2 regions of the Nocardioides aurantiacus genome follow, and region 2 is predicted to be linked to the other one. Evidence: riboswitches for the same ligand, from Rfam matches in the RefSeq annotation. Region 2 holds a riboswitch; the other holds the start of a gene.
The links. Region 2 has a riboswitch for cyclic di-AMP ahead of EDD33_RS06390 (C40 family peptidase). Riboswitches for the same ligand answer to the same signal wherever they lie in the genome.

Region 1: it holds a riboswitch for cyclic di-AMP, as region 2 does, so the genes downstream of both, EDD33_RS04880 (transglycosylase family protein) here and EDD33_RS06390 (C40 family peptidase) in region 2, are expected to answer to the same signal.

What each region holds. Positions count from the first base shown of each region.
Region 1 is NZ_RKHO01000001.1:1,018,636-1,023,144, forward strand. Features, by position in the region: gene EDD33_RS04870 (T3SS (YopN, CesT) and YbjN peptide-binding chaperone 1) at 1-659, shown strand, start outside; gene EDD33_RS04875 (hypothetical protein) at 718-2,190, shown strand; gene EDD33_RS04880 (transglycosylase family protein) at 2,229-2,558, opposite strand; cyclic di-AMP (ydaO/yuaA leader) riboswitch at 2,560-2,700, opposite strand; gene EDD33_RS04885 (MMPL family transporter) at 2,865-4,509, opposite strand, start outside.
Region 2 is NZ_RKHO01000001.1:1,336,119-1,340,627, reverse strand. Features, by position in the region: gene EDD33_RS06395 (hypothetical protein) at 1-335, opposite strand, end outside; gene EDD33_RS06390 (C40 family peptidase) at 400-1,428, opposite strand; cyclic di-AMP (ydaO/yuaA leader) riboswitch at 1,441-1,622, opposite strand; gene EDD33_RS06385 (hypothetical protein) at 1,727-1,933, opposite strand; gene EDD33_RS06380 (DEDD exonuclease domain-containing protein) at 2,111-3,868, shown strand; gene EDD33_RS06375 (Lrp/AsnC family transcriptional regulator) at 3,905-4,183, shown strand; gene EDD33_RS06370 (Ig-like domain repeat protein) at 4,287-4,509, shown strand, end outside.

The sequences.
Region 1 (4,509 bases), 320 kb from region 2:
CCGTCGAGCCGGCGCTGGTCGCGCTCGGCTGGGAGGCGCCCGACCACCTCGCCCACCCGGCCTGGTGGTGCGGGGCCCTCGTCGACGACCTGCCGGCGCTGTGCGCCGTGCTGGCCGACACGCTGCGGATGGCGCTGGGCGTGGTGCACCCCGACTTCCTCCACGAGGCGGGCTCGGGTCCCGGCGATCCCGGGTGGCTGGGCGAGGTGGCCCGTGAGGCCGGGTCCCGTGGTGAGCTGCTCGACATGGTCGCGCAGGCCCTCGCCCCGTCGTACGGCCCCGAGGTCAAGCGCGACGACGAGGGCGACTTCCCCGTCTTCACCGGCGTCGTGCCGATCTGGATCCGCGTGCTCGAGGACCGGCCGACGCTGCGCTTCTTCAGCCACGTGGTGTGCGAGGTCTCCGACGCCCGGCGGGCCCGGATCGAGGTCGAGATCCTCAACCGGCGCACGCCGCTGCTGAAGTTCCAGCTCGCGGGCGACACCGTGCTGGCCTCCTACGAGCTGCCCGCCGACCCGTTCGTGGCCCACCAGGTGCTCGGCGTCCTGGAGTCGCTGTCGGACTCGCTCAACGAGCTGGCCGTCGACCTCGCCGACCGCGTGGGCGGCTCGCTGTTCTTCGACGCCCTCGAGGAGAGCACCGACGACGACCTCGGCTGACCCGGGTCCGCCGGGCGACCGACCGGGGCGTCCCGTCGATCGCCGACGATGGGGCAGGATGACCGACGTGGTGGACGAGCACGGCCTGGTGTTCCCGGCCGACGACGAGGGCAGGCGCAGCACGTCACGCACGGGCCGGGGGGTGGTGGCCGACGCGTTGCGCGCGGTCGACCCCACGGGCGCCCGCGCGGCGGAGCAGGAGACCGCGTGGCGCACCGGCTACCTCCCGCACTTCCGGCGCGCCGTCGAGGCCGGGCTCGAGGGCCCCGACGCCGCGGTGACCGTGGCCCGCGACGGCCTCGACTCGCTGCACGAGCGGATGCGTGTCGTCGGTCCCGACGGGCACGACCACCGGCTCACCGACTGGCCCGACGACGGCGCGACGGTGCGCTCGGTCGAGGTCGCCGGTGAGGGCGAGGCGGTCCGCGAGCTGGTGCTGCCCTACCACGGCGAGCGCTTGCGCGGCCCCGGCATCCGGCGCCGCCTGGGCGGCTGGGTGGAGCGCGGCGTCGTCGAGCCGAGCGTGGCCGAGGCCGTCGACCGCGTGCTCGACAACCCCGACTGGCTCCGCCTCGAGGGACACACCGTCGCCGTCCTCGGCGCCGGCGCCGAGATGGGCCCGCTGCCCTCCCTGGTGCGGTGGGGCGCCCGGGTCGCCGCCGTCGACCTGCCCCGACCCGACATCTGGCAGCGCGTCCTGACCCTGGCCCGCAACGGGTCCGGCACCGTCGTGGTCCCGACCCTGCACGACGACGACGGTCGCGCCCTCGACGACGTGGCCGGTCTCGACCTGCTGGCGCAGGTGCCGGCGATCGAGCGGTGGCTGGCCGAGCAGCCGGGCACGCTCGTGGTCGGCAACTACGTCTACGCCGACGGCGCGACCAACACCCGGGTGAGCACCGCCGTGGACGACCTCAGCCGGCGGCTGCTGGCCGACCGCGGCGACACGGCCCTGGGCTTCCTGGCCACCCCGACCGACGTGTTCGTGGTGCCGAAGGAGGCCGTGGAACAGTCGACGGCGTCCTACGAGAGCCGGTCGGGCCGCTCCAAGACGCTGGGCCGGCCGCTGCGGACCCTGTCGGGCGGGCGGCTGCTCCGGCGGCAGTACGTCGCCGGCTCCGACCCGGGCGTCAACGACTCGCTGGTCCCGCAGCAGGGGCCCAACTACGCCCTCGCCAAGCGCGTGCAGCGCTGGCGCGCCACGGTCGCGCGCCACGACGGGGTCACGGTGTCGATGAACGTGGCGCCCCCGACCCGCACCCGCTCGGTGGTCAAGAACCGGGCCCTCGCGGCGGCGTACGCCGGGGCGCACCGCTTCGGCGTGGAGGTCTTCGAGCCGGCGACCTCCAACGTGCTGATGGCCGCGCTGCTGGTGCACGACCTGCACACGCAGGGCGGCCCGCGCCACGAGCAGCCCTGGCAGGACGAGGCGTACGCCGCGTGCCACGGCGGGTTGTGGCGCACGGCCTACGCCCCGCGCAGCGCGCTCGGGCTGGCCGCGCTGCTGGGGTACGGCGCCGCCCGCGGCTGAGGCCCGCCCGGACGGACGGGCCTCACCGGCAGGTCAGGTCAGCGGACGCCGATGGCGCGCGAGCAGTGGGGCCACGCGCCCCAGCCCTGGTTGCGCTTGATCCGCTCGGCCACGCGGATCTGCTCGACCTTGGTGGCGCGGTGGGGCAGCCGGGCGAACTTCTTGCCGCCGAAGGCACGCCAGGTGCGGGGGCTGATCTGCAGACCGCCGTAGTAGCCGTTGCCGGTGTTGACGTGCCACCGGCTGGTCGACTCGCAGTGGGCCATCCGGTTCCAGGTGCGCGCGGTCGCGGCCTCGGCGGCGGGACCGGTGAGCACCGGGAGCGCCAGGACGAAGGCAGCGAGCAGCGACAGGACGAGCTTGCGCATGAGGGTTCCTCCACGCGCCTGCGAGGTTAGCTGTCGGGTTCGGGCCGGGGAGCCCGGTCACTGTCGTGACTTCACCCCGAGGACCGCGGTGCGGTCCGGGAAACCTGGGTTCCCCGCTCCTGTCCGAAAGGTTCGTGTGACACCCCCGCGCGGACAGGACTCGGCGGTCACGGGGGGACGCCCCGCGACGCGGGACAACGCACCCTAACCCCGGGTGAACGGGGTTGTCGCTGACCCGGGCGGGTGGTTCGGCACGGCACCGACCTACTAGTCCGGTGCCGTGCCGAGCCTGCCCGGGGACGCGCGTCAGGGCGTGGGGGCCAGGTCGCGCTCGGGGGCGGCCTCGCGGCTCGTCGCGGTCGGCCGCTGCAGCCGCTCGCCCTCCACGTCGACCTCGGGGAGCACCCGCGCGATCCAGCGGGGGAGCCACCAGGCCTTGTCGCCGAGGAGGTACATCACGGCCGGGATCAGCGCCATCCGCACCACGAAGGCGTCGAAGAACACCGCGGCGGCGAGGGCGAACCCGATGGACTGGATCAGCGGGTCGTCCTGCAGCACGAAGGCGGCGAAGACCGAGATCATGATCGTGGCCGCCGCGGCGACGACACGGGCGCTGTTGCGGAACCCGTCGACGACCGCCTCCCGGGCCGACATCCCGTGCACGAACGCCTCGCGCATCCGGGTCACCAGGAACACCTGGTAGTCCATCGCCAGCCCGAACACGATGCCGATGACGATGATCGGCATGAAGCTGACCAGCGGCTGGCCCTCGACCAGACCGAGCGCGCCCTCCTGGAAGACCAGGACGGTGGCGCCGAGCGTGGCGAGCACCGAGAGCAGGAAGCCCAGGGTCGCGGTCAGCGGCACCAGGAGCGACCGGAAGACGAGCATCAGCAGCAGGAACGCCAGGCCGACCACGACGGCGAGGTAGATCGGCAGTGCCTCGGTGAGCCGCTCGGAGACGTCGGTCTGGATGGCGGTGATGCCGGTGACGCCCAGCCGGGTGCCGGTCTCGGCCTCGATGTCGGACTGGTCGCTGCGCAACCGGTCGAGCAGGTCGAGCGTGCCCTGGTCCGACGGGCCGCCCTGGGGGGTGACGAGCACCTGCGCACCGACCCCGTCGCCGCTGGTGGCGACGACCTGGGCGTTGGCGACGCCGTCCTGCCCGGCGGCCCAGGCGACGACGTCGCCGAAGGCCTGCTGCGCCGACTGCTGGCCGGGGGTGCGGCGGGCGTCGACGACCAGCAGCAGCGGTGCTTCACGACCGGGGCCGAAGGCCTCGCTGACCAGGTCGGAGGCCTTGCGCTGGGTGGTGTCGACGGCGGAGGTGGAGTCGGTCGGCAGCGAGAGCTGGAGGCTCTGCAGGGGCACGGCGAGCGCGCCGAGGCCGACCACGACCAGCAGCACCACGACGACCGGGGCACGCCCGACGAGCCGGGCCCAGCGGACGCCGTTGTTGACGGCGAGGCCGTGGGCGTCGCGCTTGTCCTCGCGGCGTCGCACCCGCCCCGCGAAGGCCTTGCCGCCCAACATGCCGAGCAGGGCCGGCAGCAGGGTGAGGGCGACCAGCACGGCGAGGAACACCGTGCCGGCGGCCGCGAGACCCATCGAGGTCAGGAACGGGATCCCCACGATGCTCAGCGCGCCGAGCGCGATCAGCACGGTCAGGCCGGCGAACACCACGGCCGAGCCCGCGGTGCCGACCGCGATGCCGACGGCGGCCCGCCGGTCGTCGGTACGCCGCAGCTCCGTGCGGTAGCGGGCCAGGATGAACAGCGTGTAGTCGATGCCGACCGCCAGGCCGATCATCGTGGCCAGGATCGGGGTGGTGGTGCCGATGGTGGTCAGTGCCGTGGCGATGCTGATGCCGAGGATGCCCAGGGCGACGCCGATCAGCGCGGTCAGGATGGGCAGGCCGGCCGCGACCAGCGAGCCGAAGGTGATGATCAGG
Region 2 (4,509 bases):
CGCTCCACGGCGGTGGGCGGGGCCGCGGTGTCGACGTAGCGCATCGCGAGGTCCTGCAGGCGCAGCGCCTGGGCGTTGTCCCAGGCGGCACCCACGACCTCGGCGCCCGACGGGGCCGCGAGGGCCGTGGCGGCACCCCGTCGGTCGCCGTCGAGGGCGGCGACGAGTCCGTCCAGGGCGCGCTGCGCCTGGTCGGCGCTCAGCGAGGCACCCTGCTGGGCGCGAGGCGGCTCCAGGTCCACCTCCTGCTCGCAGGCGCTCAGCGAGAGGGCTCCGAGGACGGCGACCAGCACCGCGGCGACCAGGGTGCGCCACCGGCGCGGTGGGTTCCGCACGCCGCCGGAGCGCACGACGCCGCCCGCCCCACGAGGGGGACGGGCGGCGTCGGCGTGGCGTCGGTCAGCCAGGGCGGACCGCGCCGGAGTAGGGCATGTCGTGCAGACCCGAGACCTGGACACCGGAACCGGGGTTCAGCGCGTTGACGACCTGGCCGTTGCCGACGTAGAGGCCGACGTGGCTGATCGGGCTGTAGTAGAAGACGAGGTCACCGGGCTGCAGCTCACTCTCGGAGACGGGCGTGCCCGCAGCGTACTGGGCTCCCGAGTTGTGCGGCAGCGAGACGCCCTGCGTCGCCCACGCGGCCATGGTGAGCCCCGAGCAGTCGAAGGAGCTGGGACCGGAGGCACCCCAGACGTAGGCCTTGCCGACCTGCGCCATGGCGTAGGAGACCGCGGAGCTCGCGGACCCGTCGGGCGCCGCCGGAGCCGCCGGAGCAGCCGCTGCCTGCTCGGCCTCGCGCTCCTCCCGGCGCTCGGCGAGCTCGGCCTCGAGGGCGTCGACCTTGCCCTGGGCCCGGTCGACCGCACCGGCGGCCGTGGCCTCCCGGGCGGCGAGCTTCTTGGCGGTGGCCCGCTGGTCCACGAGGGCCTGGCGGACCTGCGCGCGACGCTGGGTGAGCTGCTGGGCGGTGGCCTGGGACCGCGCCACCTGCTCGATGCGACCGTCGGTGTCCTCGGACACGACGCTCACGTTGCTGAGCAGCACCTCGGAGTCGGCCGGGAGCGAGGTCGCGCTCGGGGCGGTGCTGCCGCCGGAGACCTGGTGCTCGGCGAGCACGTCGGTCGCCACCTGCTCGCGCACGGTCTCCGCGAGGGTCTTCGCGCGCACGATGCGCTTGGTGAGGGTCTTGACGCGCTTGGTGCTGGTCGTCACCCGGGTCTGTGCCCGGTCGTGACGTCGATCGGCGGCGGCTGCCGCCGGGGCCACGTCGTCGACCGCGGCCTGCGCGGCGTCGATGCGGGACTTGAGCCTGTCGTCGGGGGCCGCGGTGGCGGGAGCGGCCTGGACGACGCCGAGGCCGGTGAGGCCCAGGGCGAGGGCCGCTCCTACTGTTGCGCGGGCATGGGGGTACTTCCAACCGTCGTTCACGAGCGGCCGGTCTCCTCTTTGTCTCAACGCCTACCAGGTGAGCTGACGGGTTCGGGCCCAAAGAACGCCCTACCAGGTGCGTGACGGCACGATCGGTGCTGTCGGCGCCTGGATTCACCCCAGGAACATGGGTCCCCGGCTCCGGCCACCCCTCTCCCCCCAGGAGACGAGTCCGGACTCGGCGCGGCCGGCGTGGGCACCCGGTCGGTGCCCGCTGACGACGGCCAACAGCGCTCGACACTAGGTCAGGCCCGCTGGCACTCCAAGTCGAGACCGTGGACGGACGGTGTGGCGTTGTTCACGCGGACTCGATCTCGGGGCCGCTCACGGGCGTCACCATCCGCAGCGGCGGCACGAGCCCGGATCCCGCCAGGACCTCGAGCGCGTGGGCCTCCTCGGCGTCGAAGCCGAGCTCGGGAGGCGGGCCCAGGAGCACCGTCACCACGCAGTCGTGGCAGGCCAGGCCACGCACCAGGCAGGTGTCGCAGTCGATGTGGACGCTCATCGGGGTCTCCTTGCAGAGCGGGGGAAGGCCGGTCACGAGCACTCCAGCACCCGCCACCGACAACCCGGGCCGGCACACCTCCGCCCGTCCCGTCGGCACGCTCCGACCGTCCGTCGCGACGCCACGCCGGGCCGGCCCTCCACGGCCTTGTCGGTGCCCCCGCCTAGCGTCCCTCCCATGAGCAGGTGGGACAGCCAGATGAGCTTCGACGAGCTCGGTCGTCCCCTGCGCGAGACCACCTTCTGCGTCGTCGACCTCGAGACCACCGGCGGGTCCGCCAAGCAGGGGTCGATGATCACCGAGATCGGCGCGGTCAAGGTCCGCGGGGGCGAGGTGCTCGGCGAGTTCCAGACCCTGGTCAACCCGCACGCCGCCATCCCTCCGTTCATCGCGGTCCTCACCGGCATCACCAACTCGATGGTGGCCACCGCGCCGTCCATCGAGTCGGCGCTGCCGTCGTTCCTGGAGTTCGCGCACGGCTGCGTCCTCGTCGCGCACAACGCGCCCTTCGACGTGGGCTTCCTCCAGCACTTCGCGGCCCAGCAGGGGCGTCCGTGGCCACGCTTCGAGGTGCTGGACACCGCGCGCCTCGCACGCCGGGTGATCACCCGTGACGACGCCCCCAACTGCAAGCTCAGCTCGCTCGCGGTGGCCTTCGGGTCCGCCACCACGCCCGACCACCGGGCCCTGTCCGACGCCCGGGCCACCGTCGACGTCCTGCACGGCCTGATGGAGCGCCTCGGGGGGCTGGGCGTGCACACGCTGGAGGAGCTGAGCACGTTCAGCTCCCGCGTCAGCCCCACGGTGCGCCGCAAGCGTCACCTGGCCGAGCACCTGCCGCACGCCCCCGGTGTCTACCTGTTCCGCGACGACCGCGACGAGGTCCTCTACGTCGGCACCTCCCGCGACCTCCGCACCCGGGTGCGGTCCTACTTCACCGCCTCGGAGTCCCGGGCGCGGATGGGCGAGATGGTCAACCTGGCCGGCTCGGTCGACCACGTCGAGTGCGCCACGCCGCTCGAGGCGGGGGTCCGCGAGCTCCGCCTGATCGCCGCCCACCGGCCGCGCTACAACCGTCGCAGCCGTCGCCCCGACAAGGTCACCTGGCTCAAGCTCACCGTGGAGCCGTGGCCCCGGCTGTCCCTGGTCCGCAAGGTCGCCGACGACGGCGCCGACTACCTCGGCCCCTTCTCCTCGCGCCGGACCGCCGAGCGCTGCCTGGCCGCGCTCCACGAGAGCTTCCCGGTGCGGCAGTGCACCGACCGGCTGCCCCTGACGCCGACGCGCACCCCGTGCGTGCTGGCCGAGATGCAGCGCTGCCTGTCCCCCTGCGACGGCAGCGTCGACGTGGACACCTACGCCCACGAGGTGGCCCGGCTGCGCGACGCGCTGCGGCAGGACGCCGACCGGGTGGTCGAGACCCTGACCCAGCGGATGGCGACGCTGGCCGAGGGCGAGCGCTTCGAGGAGGCGGGCGTGCACCGCGACCGGCTCTCCGCGTTCGTGCGCGCCGCGTCGCGCACGCAACGGCTGGGGTCCCTCGCCGGCTGCAGCGAGCTGGTCGCGGCGCGGCGCGAGGACGACCGCCGCTGGGCCGTCCACGTCGTGCGCCACGGACGGCTGGCCGCAGCCGGCATCATCCCGCTCGACGCCCACGCGGGCGACTGGGTGCGCGGGCTGCGCGAGTCGGCCGACACGGTCCTCGGCGGCCCCGGCCCGACGCCGGCGGCGACGGCCGAGGAGTCCGAGCTGATCCTGCGCTGGCTCGAGCAGCCGGGGGTCCGCCTGGTCCACGTCGAGGGCGAGTGGACCTGCCCGCTCCACGGTGCGGGTCGCCACCTCGAGCTGCACGACGCGGTCGCCACCTCGCGGTCCGAGCTGGTCCCGTTCGACGAGCGTCGTCAGCTGGCGACGGTGCACCAGCCGACGCGCTGACCCCCTGCCGCCCCGCCCCGGCGGTACGTTGACCCCATGATCACCGCCATCGTGTTCGTGAAGGCCGACGTCGCGCGCATCCCCGAGGTGGCCGAGGCCATCGCCGCGCTCGACGGCATCAGCGAGGTCTACAGCGTCACCGGCCAGATCGACCTGATCGCCATGGTCCGCGTGGCCGGCCACGACGACGTCGCCCGGGTCGTGGCCGACCAGCTCAACAAGGTGCCCGGCGTCCAGGAGACCGAGACCCACATCGCGTTCCGCACCTACTCGCGCCACGACCTCGAGTCCGCGTTCTCCCTCGGCCTGGACTGACGTCCACGCTGGGCTGGTCCACCCGAGCCGAAAGTCTCAAAACGGACTTACGCCGTTAAACCGACCCCTACCGTGATCAGGATCGAGATCACTTGGGGGTCACATGCGTTCGTCGTCCATCCGCGGTCCACGCCGCCTGCTCACCGTGCTCCTGGTGGGCATCCTGGCTGCCAGCGGGTGGGGGCTCGCCCCGACGTCGGCCAGCGCCGCGGTCGCAGCGCCGTACGGGCTGTCGCCCGCCGGGACCACGGTCCAGCAGATCCCCGTCCTGTCGTGGACCCGCGTCGAGGGCGCGAGCAGCTACGACGTGCAGGTGAGCACGTCCT